DNA from 2 places in the Vibrio sp. EA2 genome. Region 1 is predicted to be linked to the other one. Evidence: riboswitches for the same ligand, from Rfam matches in the RefSeq annotation. Region 1 holds a riboswitch; the other holds the start of a gene.
The links. Region 1 has a riboswitch for cyclic di-GMP ahead of RXX31_RS11705 (glycoside hydrolase family 68 protein). Riboswitches for the same ligand answer to the same signal wherever they lie in the genome.

Region 1 (6,745 bases):
GGCACTAACGACCGCCTTACGTTCCTCACTATATACATTAGGCATCAAGCTTGCTATTGCATCATGATCACGTCTGATAAACACCGTTTTATCTGCAAAGTTATATCCAACGATGGCGTATTGACCCTCCTTTCCCATAAGGCGAAATTGAAGCTCGCTAGCATCAGAATCCGCGTCAATATCAACATTGATTCGATACGCATCCGAGTTCGGTTTAGGTAAGACTGTTTTTGTTGATTCAGAGACTTCGACGGCCGAGCGAGTATAGGCATTCCCTTCCAACTCAGAAATGGCCTCAATAGGCGTGGATAAAAGCACAGGCTCTCCATCGACCGTTCTGAGTTGTATTTGACGTACGATAGAACTCGCTGCGCCATGCCATTCCTTTATAGGCAATTTTGTTGCGTAAGCCCAATTATTTAGCCAACCGATTGCATACCGAGAGTCAAGACTTTGTTTCGTTTCCTGGTCTGTATTAGCCCACGATACCGTCGCATAAAAGTCAGCTCCAGAATCAAGCCACTTGGGTACATTGCTTTCTGGTGTAAAACGTTTTCCATCCCAATCACCAACCCAGTAAACGGTGCCTGTGGTTTTTCCTGTTTTAAAGCCGTTCGCTCCGGAGGCCAGTACCCAGCGAGTATTATTAGGATCACCATCAAGCGAGAGCTGAAACAGATCAGGGCACTCCAAAAGACCCAGATCGTCACGCTGGAAATCAGATTGATACGTCCAGTGTTTAAGATCAGGAGAAGTATAGAAGCCGATTTTGTGTCCTTCCGCGAGCGCCATTAGCCATTGACTATTCTCCTCATCCCAGATGACTTTTGGATCTCGCCAATGTTCCGCTCCAGGATTATCCATGATGGGGTTGCCTTTATACTCTTCAAAGTGGTAACCACCATCCGTCGAGACAAAGAGCGACTGTCGCTGAACCCCCTCATGCTGTTGAGTGACTATTGCAATCACTGCGTCTTTACCAAAACCCGCCGTATTATTGGTATCCACGACGGCGCTGCCAGTCTGAATATCCCCAAGGCCGTTTTTGTATTTGTGGATGGCAATCCCCTGCTCCTGCCAGTGGACAAGATCGGTTGATGTCATATGGTACCACTCTGTGCCATTGCCATTCGGGTAGTCAGCGTTATACAGATAGTAGTAATGCCAAACACCATTGATGCGCAATGGACGCTGAGGATCGTTCATCCAGTGTCGGTTGGGAGTAAGATGTATTGCAGGCCGATAGGGTGACCATTTAAGTGGACGAGTAAAGGGAGACAATTCTGAAGAGGTCTGCTCAACAAATGGTGGTAAACAGCTCACAACACCAGATGCTAACAGCGTACAGAGTGTGAAAGTAGTCCTGACAGGCTTTACGCCCAAGAATGAATTTAGTTTAAAGCGCATAACCCTACTAATGATCATAGAGGGGCGGAAAGCCCGCCCCTCTAAATTTATGCAATACAGAAATCAGTGAATTCTACTTAAGCGGTTTTCGGATAACACCGCTCGGATTCACGTTCACATTTGAAGGGATATCAGCCCAGCCACCTAATCCATTCGTTCCGTAAGTGTAATCAACCTCTGATGAGTCCCCATCAATCAGGACTTTGACTGTTGGTGCCAACGTGCCACCACGTCGGAAGCCTTCTTTAAAGCCGACTGTATCTATGAATGATTGAACCAAACCGCCAGGCATCACATAGTGTGAGTAAGACTGGAAGTGACCTGCAGGTTGGTTGTAGTCCGGATCGAAAGGTGTGCCTGGGTAGAAGTTCAGGTTAGTTGGGTTACCAAGCACTAAACCAGAGCCTTGGTTCATTGGTTGGTAATCACTGCGGATACCATCACCAACAAAGCCATAAACGCCTTCTGGGCCTGTGATACCATTGGCAAACGTCGTGCTGTGGCTAATAGTGAACAGGTAGTATTTACCATCTTTCTGATAGATTTGAGGACGTTCGGTCTGGTCAGTAACACAGTTAGCCGACAGGATAGGTGGTAAAAATTCCCACTCAGTAAGGTCTTCATTCGTCGCTCGTGCTAAACCAACGTTACCAATTTGGAAAGTCGCACCCGAAGCATTCACTTCTCGCACAGTTTCTGCGTAAGGGTCACCCACTTGGTATCCGAGATCTTCTGCGGTACATTTTGCCGAGCCCCTTTCCATTGCAGAGTTCCCCTCAAACACCATAAAGGTTTCACCTGGGTGAGCAGGATCTTCAAAGGTGAACGGGTCACGGAAGTTAAAGTAAGGGTTCTGTTCAGCAGTTTGATAGTAAGTACCGTCAGCTTCCAGAAGATTAATCACTGTATCGAATCCAGTGAACTTCACGCCATTTTTATTCGCGTGTATCTTACCGACACTGAGCGCAATACGTGGATCATATGGCTTCACATCATTGCCTTCTGAGTCGCGATAAAACGCAACATCAGTAAAGAAAAGTTTGACCTCGCCACCTGGAAAAACTCGTGCAGAACCAGACCATTGTGTTTGATGACTGTATGATTGGTCTTCAAAGATTTCCCCGGTTACCCCTTCATCAAAAACAAGACCACCATAGGTCCATCCACCATTTTCCGGACGCTCTTCCGCTGGGATGCCCGCAGGGCGATAGAAATAGCCGATCTTCGCAAACTGGTGGCGTTCATCAAAACCTAGGCTTCGATCCGCAACAAGCGAAAAAATGACTTCCTGACCATTAATACTGTATTGGTTCGCATCTGCATCAGTTAATGGCCATGAATCCCACACCCATACCTGGTCGTTAGACATGTCCGGAAAGTCCTGTGGAACACTCGGCATGGTATACTCTTGTGGCATTGAGTTTTCACGCGATCCCGCCATAGGGTCAGACAAGCGCTTAAGTTGGCGCGCGTCAGCTCTAGTCCACTTAGCCGTAAAGTTACTATCAGGAGAGTAAGCTTCTTGAGTGTGTACTGTAGGCTCAGGACCTGGTTGAAGCTGAGCTGCAAAACTCGCCGGGCTCACCGCAGCTGAGCCGATTATCATGCCTAATATTGGCACTCCCGCTTTAATTTTTGTTGAACGCATTTTACTTACCTGTTAATAAAAATATCAAATATTCAATTTTCCAAAGTGGTTAACCTTCAGCAATGTCACGAACTAACAACTTCAAAATCCATTCTAAATATCCTCAAAACACTAAAATATTTGGTAACGTTCCCTAAAACAGGTAAAACTCAACCCTTCACTTCCAAATCACCGTTAAGAGCGACTGGATATGTCCGTGAACGAGAACATCAAAGCAAAATTTGGGTTTGCGAGACGAATAAATTTAATTAGTCGGCATACAAAACTGGCGGTCCCGCTATCATAGGAAATATCCGTTAGATCGGAGACTTTGCGTCACCCCCTTTCAGAGGTTTTGCCTTTTCAGTCAAGCATCTTACAAAAGGATAGATGACAAACTGATCGTGGATAAGCCTTTGCTGTCCACGTGAAAAATCATAGCAATGAAATATTACAATTCAAGAACAACAAGGTTAAACCTATAAACTCTGACAATAGCTTTACGCCAAAACGCGTTTATCTATGAATGTAATATCCTAGCCAAACCTTACGGGAACTGACTTGTATCCGGTTACAATTAATCTACACAGAAAATACCTCACGCTTTCCTACGCAAATTAAACTATTTGCATAAAAATCAAGTTACTATGACAAAAGATAATTTATAAACAAAACAAGACCAAAAAGTAGACACGAAACAATTTTCTATCTCAATTTTATTTAAAATGATGGGAACGTTACCGACAGAGATTAGACTAACTCATCGCTATTCAAGCAACGCCCGCCATTTTCACTTCGTCAATTTTTTCTGGATGTTTCTGATACGGCTACGCTGAAACATCTATGAATATTTGTATGTCTGCTCCTCAAAACTCAGCCTCGTAATTTATGAAGTAAGGAGGATTTACAAACTGGCATTCTTGATAAAATAATCAGAATCAATAGGAAGGTGGGCATTCACATGGACAAACGTCAAAAGCAGCAGATGCAATTTGAAAAGAGCGGAGAGAATCTCATCGTTGGCAATATTGACGATTGTCCGATATCTCCGGGACAATTGGCTCGGACGACGGAGGCTTCTCCTTATGTGGTGGAAGCTTTTCAAAGTGGATTAACGGCTGAAGTATTTCGGGTTCGGTTTGGCGGAAAAGACTACACTCTGAAAAAGAAGCGCCCTGAAGCCAAGGTACAAAATCTTAATGGACAGTTGTCGTTCCTGAATGAAGTGCAGCGTCGTTCTGATTTGCAAAAGCAGAAAGATTCTACGCACACCTCCGTGGACTTCGAATGCATCGTGCCGACGGTGTACGCTGATTATCGCTTAGGCATCATTCTTTCTGAGTGGATAGAAGGGAAACCCATCAGCGATGTATCTTCCTCATTGCTTTACCAGCTATTCTCAACCTTATCTGCGTGTGAAAAAATTGGCCTATTCGAGTGGGACTTGTGCAGTGGCAATCTGCTCGTAGATGACGATCATAAGCTCTGGCTGTTCGACTTCGGGTACATGTACCCCTTCGACCCGCTAACGGAGCTCAACAGTGACGGCCTTAATGCGCCTATCTTTCAGTTTTGTGAGCGCTTTGAAACTCGATTCCTTTCGGGCTGGCTTGAGCAGCAAGGTTATTCTCACCAAGAATCATTAACCCTGTTCAAAAACGTGAAACATGAAGCACTTAGCGTCTTACTAGAGCAATGCAAGTGGCTACGTCTTAACCACGCCAGTTCAGCCGTTTTAAACCACAAAGAAGCGCAAGTGACCAAATACCAAACCGCCCTTCAGAATGAAAAAGCCTTAGAGGACTTATTCATTGTTGAGATGTTCCGCTCGCATGTTTTGGATATCGAAGATGATATTGATGGGAAAAGTTGTACTGCAACGACGCTAAAGCGCGTTAATACGGTTGTTGAGATGGTAAACGATCATTTTGATTTCCTCCGCGAACAAGGTGCACTGTTCTACCAAAATGAAGGGAAATCAAAGCAAGAACTTATGGACTCCTACCGCGACAAACTTGCTTTGGTGAAGGAATATCAGCTCAGTAAAAACCACCAGTAACCACTGAATAGCCAAAGTAAAATGTCCATCTTCTCACTTGGGCTAAGTGACGATTGTGCTACTTCTTAATCGGATTAAGAATGATCGTTGTGCGTTTTGCTTTCGGTCCAAATACTGATCGCGCACGCGACTTAACCTCTTCCAAAGTGATGCTTTTAGCCGTTTGTTCCACATTCAGCAACAGATCCAGCCCATAATTATGCACCAGATAACGACCATATGCCCATGCTCGCTGGCTAGGTCTGTCCTCCATTCCTTGCATGGCGACCACCAATTGTTTCGCTGCGATATCGACCTCTTTCTGGTTAATGTTTTTCGCCAGATCATCAAAAATTTTATTTAACTGACTGTCCATGACCGCCACATCTTTTGGGTCGACTTGCGATTCAAAGATCCAATCCGAGACTTGCTCACGATCCTGTATCATCGGGTAAATACTCGGACTGTAATCCAGACTCAGATCTTCACGTAATTGAGCCATTACGCGTCCAGCACTGATGCGCTGTAAAATGTCGACAACCATCGTGTCCCGCGCGCTTTGGGTAACATCATTGGCGTTGGTCAAACGCTGTAAATAAAGTGAAGACGGCTCATGACCATCCGTCATTACAGAGCGACCAGATGCCTGCGGATTCAAAGCCACGTGGTAATCAATAGGCTCACCAGGTGTCATTTCAATAGAAGCAACAAACTTGGTCAACAGAGGTTCAAGTTGCTCTGGTTCTATGTCCGCAACCACCACCATTTTGTAGCCGTTATTGAACTTAAACAAACGCTTGTGTACCGCCAGTATCTGTTCTGCGGTAACGCTCTCGACACCATCGCTATCCAAAATACGATGGCGACTTTCCGGCAGATAAGCATTTTGATTGGCTTCCTGAACCAGCTTTCCCATTGGTGATTCAAAAAACGCGCGACGCTGCTGTTTAAATTCTTGCTTTACCGCTGTCAATTGGCGCTCATCGACCTTAATTTCTGTGCTCAGGTTATAAATTGCATTCAATGCACTTTCCAACTGTGCTTTTTGCGTGGTGACTTTTACGCCGTGACTGGTGGTATCTAACATCGGAACAATAGATGTATTGTTGCTACGCAAGTAACTGTCTAACTCCGAACCTGAAAAGTCCCCGAGCCCGCTTCTTACCGCTGCCATGGTGGCGATCTCGTAAGCTGGGTAAAGCGGCTTATCTACTGCCGCTTTTCCGCCTTGGCTTGCAAAGTAAATGTAAGCGCGCCCACCCGCTTTTTCGTCTTTTTGAAACCATACATCTACGCCATTAGAGAGTGTGTATACCTCAAACCCTCCCGCCTCTTTGCGAGCACTGATAATGCTGCCTTCCTTAACTGGCTGAAGGAAACCACCCGCTCTCGCTTCCATCGACAATGGTTTTTCTCCGGGTTGGAAATAAGCCGTATTTAGAGATGAGAATACATCGGGAAACTGCGTGCGCGTTTCGTTTTTGCTCATCCCGATAGAAAAGCTCGGCGGCAAAGATAACAGCTCTGTAATGTGAGCATTCACACTGGCTAACGTGGCGTTGTCGAGAAACGTTGCCAGACTATGAGCATAACTTGATTTGGACTGGCTGACGCTGTTTTGCTCTAACTGGAATACACGCGCATCAGCGTAGCTATTAGGTTTACGCTTGCTC
Region 2 (6,745 bases), on a different contig from region 1:
GAAGCTGGATCTGACTTCTTCTTGATGCCGTCTGAATTTGAACCGTGTGGACTCAATCAGATTTACAGCATGGCTTATGGTACTTTGCCTATTGTGCGTGGCGTTGGGGGCCTAAAAGACAGTGTTAACGATTATGATGCTGATCCGTCTGACGCGACGGGTTTCGTCTTTTATGATCCAACCCCGCAAGCTTTGTTGTTAACCATGCTCAGAGCGTTGTTGTTGTATGCGCAAGACAATCCAGAAGTGAAGCGGGTTCAACTGCACGCAATGCAACAGGATTTTTGCTGGCGCAAAGCGGCGGAAGAATATTTGCAGCTTTACCACTCAGCATTAACGCCTTCTATTCCACATTGATGGTTTTTAAGCTAATCTGAAATTGTAACAAAAGGCACCTAAAGCGGTGCCTTTATTATCGCCTGTCACCCTTGTGTGATAGGATTGCTCTCTCATTTAATAACAATACTATTATTATTGGTATATGACTCAGCCACTACTTTTCCATAAAACCTATTTGCACCCCACCAGTAATGAGTGGGTCGTTTTCGTGCATGGTGCTGGTGGCAGTTCTTCGATTTGGTTTAAGCAAATTAAAGCCTATAAACAGCACTTTAATTTGTTATTGATTGATCTTCGAGGACATGGGAAGTCCAATCAGCTATTGAAAGAGTTGATGACCAGCCGTTATACCTTCACGGAAGTGACTCAAGATATCTTGAAAGTCCTGGATCACTTAAAAATCCAGTCTGCGCATTTTGTAGGGATGTCGTTAGGAACCATTATCGTCCGAAATCTTGCCGAGTTGGCGAGTGAGCGAGTCGATTCAATGGTGTTAGGTGGCGCGGTCACTCGTCTTAATACACGTTCACAAATACTCGTCAAATTGGGTAACTTTGGTAAACATATCTTACCTTATATGTGGCTGTACAAGTTGTTTGCGTATATCGTCATGCCGCAGCGTAATCAACGAGAGTCTCGCCACCTGTTTATCAGGGAAGCCAAAAAGCTCTGCCAAAAAGAGTTTAAGCGTTGGTTTATTTTGGCAGCGGATGTGAACCCGCTAATGAAGTATTTTAAAGACAGAGAATTAGCTATTCCAACGCTTTACTTGATGGGCGATAGGGATTACATGTTTATCCAGCCCGTGAAAGAGATGGTTGCGGCACACAAACTGAGTGTACTGCGTGAGATCCCAAACTGTGGTCACGTTTGTAACGTGGAGCGTCCGGAAGATTTCAATCAACATTCGATTGAGTTCATCAAGCGACAAAGTTTAGTTGTTTAATTTATAAGGTCCTAGGTCCTAGATTTTAGGCCATAGGGGAGCTCTCTTGCTGTCTTCACTTTTCCGTAAGCGAAGCGCTCAGTAATCCCAATCAACAACTACAAACACTGAAGTCCCAGCGAGCAATCCCAGGACCTAGGCCCTTCCTGTTATCCGTAAGCGAAGCGCTCCGTATTCCCAAACAACAACTACAAGCGCTTAATACAAACACTGAAGTCCCAGCGAGCAATCCTAGAACCTAGGACCTAGGATCTAGGACCTTAACTACCTAGCCCCTTCCATCTATCTGATAACCACACTGCCAGCAAGCACCAAATTGTCCTTCATTGATTTCTGAACATTTAGGGCATGTCCAATCTTGATAGGTGTTTGGCTGAGCTTGTTTTTGGTAATCATCAATAATGGCAGTTGCTTTCATATGCTGTTCTTCTGCGAATAGCCAGACATACGGGTCTGTATCGTCTCCGAATGGCAACTCTCCTTTTAGACCGAAAAGACCTTCACCACGAACCTCACAATGTATTTGCTCTGTTTTAAGCAGTTCGCAAACGATATGTGCTTCCGCCGGATTTTTCGCAATAAATATCTTCATCAAGAATGTCCATTTGGCTGTATCTGGTTAGGTCTGAGTTTCTTCATCACCCATTTGACAATCATAGGAAAAAGACCGAGCAACGCAAATGAGGCTAGAACACTGGGAGAGACAATATCCGATAGACTTTCAATCGTTGCTAACTGAGTACCTGCATTGAGATAAACGGCTGTACCTGGGAGCATTCCGATTTGGCTAGTAATATAAAAGCGACCAACAGACATTGGGGTTAACCCCATCAATAAGTTGATGAGAAAGAAAGGGAATACAGGAATTAATCGCAACGAAAGTAGGTAAGATGATCCGTCTTTTTTGACGCCTTCGTTGATCGCGCTGAGCTTAGCAGCAAATTTTGTTTGTACCCAATCTCGTAATAAGTAACGGCTGCTCAGGAAAGCTAACGTCGCACCGATAGTACTGGCAAAGGAGACAAGAACTAAGCTCGCCCAGAAGCCAAATAGGGCAGCAGCTAATAAAGTGACGACGGCTGCGCCGGGAATAGAAAACGCCGTGATCGCGATATAAGCGATGAAATAGAGCGTAATAGCAACGACAAACCTTTCACTAATATAGGTGTTGAGCGCTTCTTGTTGCGCTTTGGCGTTATCTAAAGTGAAGTACTGGCTAAAGTTAACGGCTAACAAAATTATCGTTAAGAGCAGTATCAACCCAAAAACCAGTTTTTTATTCATTGTTGTACTCCGGAAGGACAGCCTTGCCCTAAGAATTTAACAGATACCATTAGAAATAGGGTACTCGTTATCAATTATTTGATATACAGACTTATAGACAGGTTGAGGCCGGAAAAAATTTCAAAAAAAACCGCGGCTAGAGCTGCGGTTTAAATACATCGTAAAGATTTGTCTCTGCTGGTTAAGAAAGCGCACTTTTTAGCTCTTCTCTGCGAGATTGGGGAACGACGCTCCAATGAGTGCCATTTATTGCCCCTTCTAAAGCCCACAGCAGCTCAATGCTTACTTTTGCAGAGTGCGAGTCACGTATCGCCTTGTAAGCACCTAGTGCGCCAGCTTCTTCAAGTTGTTCAACTGATTTAATGCCAGCTTTCTTAAGCATTCGTTCTGTGGCTAGTCGTAAATTTGGCAGATCTTTTAACCTGTCAGGTTTACTACTGGCTTGTTGCTTTTTTTCTAAATTGGCTTGTTCTAAAGACTTCTTCGCGACTTCTATCAAGCGTTCACTGGATTCCCATAAGTCGTTGGAAATCGCATAGTATTTAGTAACGACCGGAAAACCACGTTTTTTATAAACGTACGGTTTTAGTCCTTGCTTCTCGAAGTTAGATGAAGTTTGTTGGTCTGCTCGTATATGAAGTTGATCATTTACAACCAGTGCAAACATCGTTTCATCAGCGAAAAGTCCGAAGCCACCAAACATTGAGCGCGACTTGATCGTACCAAGTGCCTCAAATAGCTTCATAGAATCTTTGAGTATCGGTTTATCCATTATGTGTTATCTCGGTGTAATTAATATTACGCCACCAAAAGTCAGGTCCGAGAGAATAGCAAATACATGCAGGAACAATGTCATTATAGAGTAAACTCATTATACGCATATTTGCCATCGGTAACCCCGCTACCTTCCATTAGAAACATGGTTAAGGCCGGAAGCTTTGCGTCCCATCCTTTCGGATGGTTTGCCCTGTGCGTGACACGTAGAGAATACTTTTTATCTTGAATTAACATCACGTTTCAGAGATCAAAATGTGATGTTGCTTCAGTAAAACGCCCTTATATTATGGTTGTGGTTTCATAATTGAGATTGAAGACTGAGCACAGGTTGTAAGGCTATGTGAGGGAGCTCGTGTTTATACAAAACAGCAACTTATAAAATGTTTATTGATTGTAGTGAACACAAACGACGAAAAAAGATAATTTTTAACGTGAAAAATAAGCGCTCTGGCGAGCGCTTATTAGTAATTAATTGAGTTTTTTGACCGTATTTCGAATGACCAACTCTGGCTGCATTTCAAAAATGCGTTTCTCGTGCTCTTTGTCTTTAATACGTTCAAGTAGAATCTCAAAAGCATTTTTACCGACACGCCGCTTCGGTTGGTGGATCGTTGTCAGTGGTGGCGAGAAATACTCTGCCAACTCGATGTTGTCGTAACCGACGACAGATATCTCTTCTGGAATCTTGATACCATTTTGTTGTAAACGGCTCATCAAACCGAGCGCCATGGTGTCATTGAAACAGAATACGGCCGTTGGACGTTTTTCCATGGCAGTAATTTTGTCTGCGACCAAAACAGCGGTATCACATTCAAAGTTACCTTCAAGAATCCAGTCCTCGTTTACCGGTAAATTCGCTTCTGCCATGGCGCGGCGGAATCCAGCGATACGCTCTTGGCATGCGAGTTTCTCAAAGTGGCCACTCAAGCAAGCAATATCGGTATGACCATTATCAATCAGGTACTTAGTCGCGATATATCCACCTTCTTCTGAGTTGTCCATAATTTTATCGGCTTGGGAGCTCTCTGGGCCCCAATCCATAACAACTTTTGGGATATCAGAATGGCGATCGAGCATTTGTTTAAGTTCTTCGGTCAAGTCGGAACACATCACCAGAATGCCATCTACACGCTTTTCTGCGAGCATGCGGATGTAATCTCTTTGCTTTTCATAGATACCACCAGTGTTACACAGGATTAGTGTGTAGCCTTGTCGGTAACAGTAACTCTCTACACCATCGATGACTTCGGAGAAGAATAGGTTGGTAGATTGCGTTACCAACATACCGATAGTCCGAGTTGAGTTACATTTCAAGCTACGAGCTACCGCACTTGGTGCATAGTTAAGCTCATCAACAGCTTTCATTACTTTTTCTTGCGTTGCTTCTGCAACAAAACGCGTTTTGTTGATAACGTGCGAAACTGTTGTGGTAGAAACGCCGGCTAATCGAGCGACGTCTTTTATAGTGGCCATAAATGGTGTCCTGTATCGAGCTACTAATATACCGAGGGACTAAACCTTGTGCTGCGTGTCTTGTGTAAACTTAGCGCAACAAAATTAATGGCGCTGAGTATGTTTAGCAGTGGTTACTCCGAAGTCGGTAGAGGGTAAGTAGCAACAGCGGTTGATAAAGCAACTTTCTTCAACTGAGTGCAGAAAGGTCAACAACCTATTAAGAAAACACAAAAACCGCTTTATTTCAGCGGTTTACATAAAATCATATTTAATCGTTTGCGTTCACATTTTAGCCCTATGCGGGCAGGCTGGCAATAATTTCAGCAATGGTTTTGTGTCTCGGAAGTCACATTTTGATTGCTAAAAAGCGAGCGCTCGGAACAATTTTAATCGTTAACGAATAAAATATAGGGAACCTCATCGACAGGCTCCCTAAAATAGGCGGCAATTATTCACCAAGAAGGTAAGCGCTGTCCAGTTTACAAAATGCAATTAATAGTTGCGAGACACTGGCATAGAAGCCAAATTCATCCAGTTGCTGACATTTTTGTGCGAACTGTGGTAACCAGGACATGAGTTGGCCTTGGATGAATTCATTTTGTTTTAGGAAGGCTTCTTCCATGTGTTTTTCTTGTTCAAACTCATTAGAGCGAATGATCATATTACCTAAGAAGTCGAGCTCTACCGCTAAATGGTCGGCGGGTTCCTTCAGGCTGTCGTCAACTTGGACACCAAACTCCGCCATCAATCTTTCCATCTCTTCTGCTGGCTTGTCATTGAGCAAACCTGATTCGCCGATATACATCGAAGCGTAAGGAAGTGCGCCGTACTTTTCTGTCTTTAAGAACAGCTCACAAAAATCAGCAGCAAGCTCTAGTTGCGCATCTTCACGGTCTTGTAAGCGATTCAACGCGTCAACAAGGCGATCAATTGCGGGTTTGAGAGATTCATTTTCACCTAAGCCCGCCAAAAAGCTACGAATTTCGACACTATGGTAAGCCTCCAATTCTTTGGCTGTCAGTTCTTTAGCGAATAAGCTAGAAAACCACCAGTAGATCTCGGCGCGTTTTTCATTAAAAGCTTTCACTTCTTGCATTTTAGGCTCCTGAATGATGCTCTGTTTCTGGCACCACAAAATCAAATTCAGATGTCCCTTAAGTGTAATCAATTAAAATGAACAGCAGTAACTATAACTATGATGTTTTATAGAGAAATATGTCCATTTATTAACAGGGTTCAGTAAGCTTGTTTTGAATCAACAAAATCATTAAATCTTGCTTTTTAGCCCGCCCATGACTAGAAATGTTAATAGTTATGAATAGAATACATCTCGAATAATAAATGACAGAAAGTGGTGTAAATGAGCTATCACGTATTAGTCGTAGAAGATGATGTTGTAACTCGCAGTAAGCTGGCGGGTTATTTCCAAAATGAAGGGTACACAGTCAGTGAGGCCGAAAGCGGCATGCAAATGCGTGAAGTGCTGCAAGCTGGTGACGTTGACCTTATCATGTTGGATATTAACTTGCCGGGTGAAGACGGCCTGATGCTTACGCGTGAATTACGTAGCCAATCGGATATTGGTATCATATTAGTGACAGGACGCACGGATAGCATCGACAAAATCGTTGGTCTGGAAATGGGGGCGGACGACTATGTCACCAAACCTTTTGAACTCAGAGAATTATTAGTTCGCGTTAAAAACTTATTGTGGCGTATTTCGAATGCACGCAATGGCTCAAACAAAGTGAACGAAACTAACGAACAGCATATTGTCCGTTTTGGCGAGTGGACGTTTGATATTCAACGTCGAGCGTTGAGCCGCAACGGTGAGCCGGTCAAACTGACCAAGGCGGAGTACGAGCTATTGGTTGCGTTGTCTTCGTACCCGAATCAGGTGCTGAGTCGGGAACGAATTCTGAATATGATCAGCCATCGTGTGGA

Region 2: another riboswitch for cyclic di-GMP. It lies ahead of RXX31_RS04965 (TfoX/Sxy family DNA transformation protein); the one in region 1 lies ahead of RXX31_RS11705 (glycoside hydrolase family 68 protein).

The regions. Positions count from the first base shown of each region.
Region 1 is NZ_JAWLID010000004.1:179,264-186,008, reverse strand. Features, by position in the region: gene RXX31_RS11710 (glycoside hydrolase family 32 protein) at 1-1,407, opposite strand, end outside; gene RXX31_RS11705 (glycoside hydrolase family 68 protein) at 1,481-3,055, opposite strand; cyclic di-GMP riboswitch class I at 3,320-3,404, opposite strand; gene RXX31_RS11700 (AarF/UbiB family protein) at 3,996-5,093, shown strand; gene RXX31_RS11695 (M16 family metallopeptidase) at 5,152-6,745, opposite strand, start outside.
Region 2 is NZ_JAWLID010000002.1:135,560-142,304, forward strand. Features, by position in the region: gene glgA (glycogen synthase GlgA) at 1-357, shown strand, start outside; gene RXX31_RS04950 (alpha/beta hydrolase) at 482-1,285, shown strand; gene RXX31_RS04955 (putative signal transducing protein) at 1,554-1,877, opposite strand; gene RXX31_RS04960 (TVP38/TMEM64 family protein) at 1,877-2,569, opposite strand; gene RXX31_RS04965 (TfoX/Sxy family DNA transformation protein) at 2,751-3,341, opposite strand; cyclic di-GMP riboswitch class I at 3,458-3,546, opposite strand; gene purR (HTH-type transcriptional repressor PurR) at 3,815-4,819, opposite strand; gene torD (molecular chaperone TorD) at 5,250-5,897, opposite strand; gene torR (two-component system response regulator TorR) at 6,162-6,745, shown strand, end outside.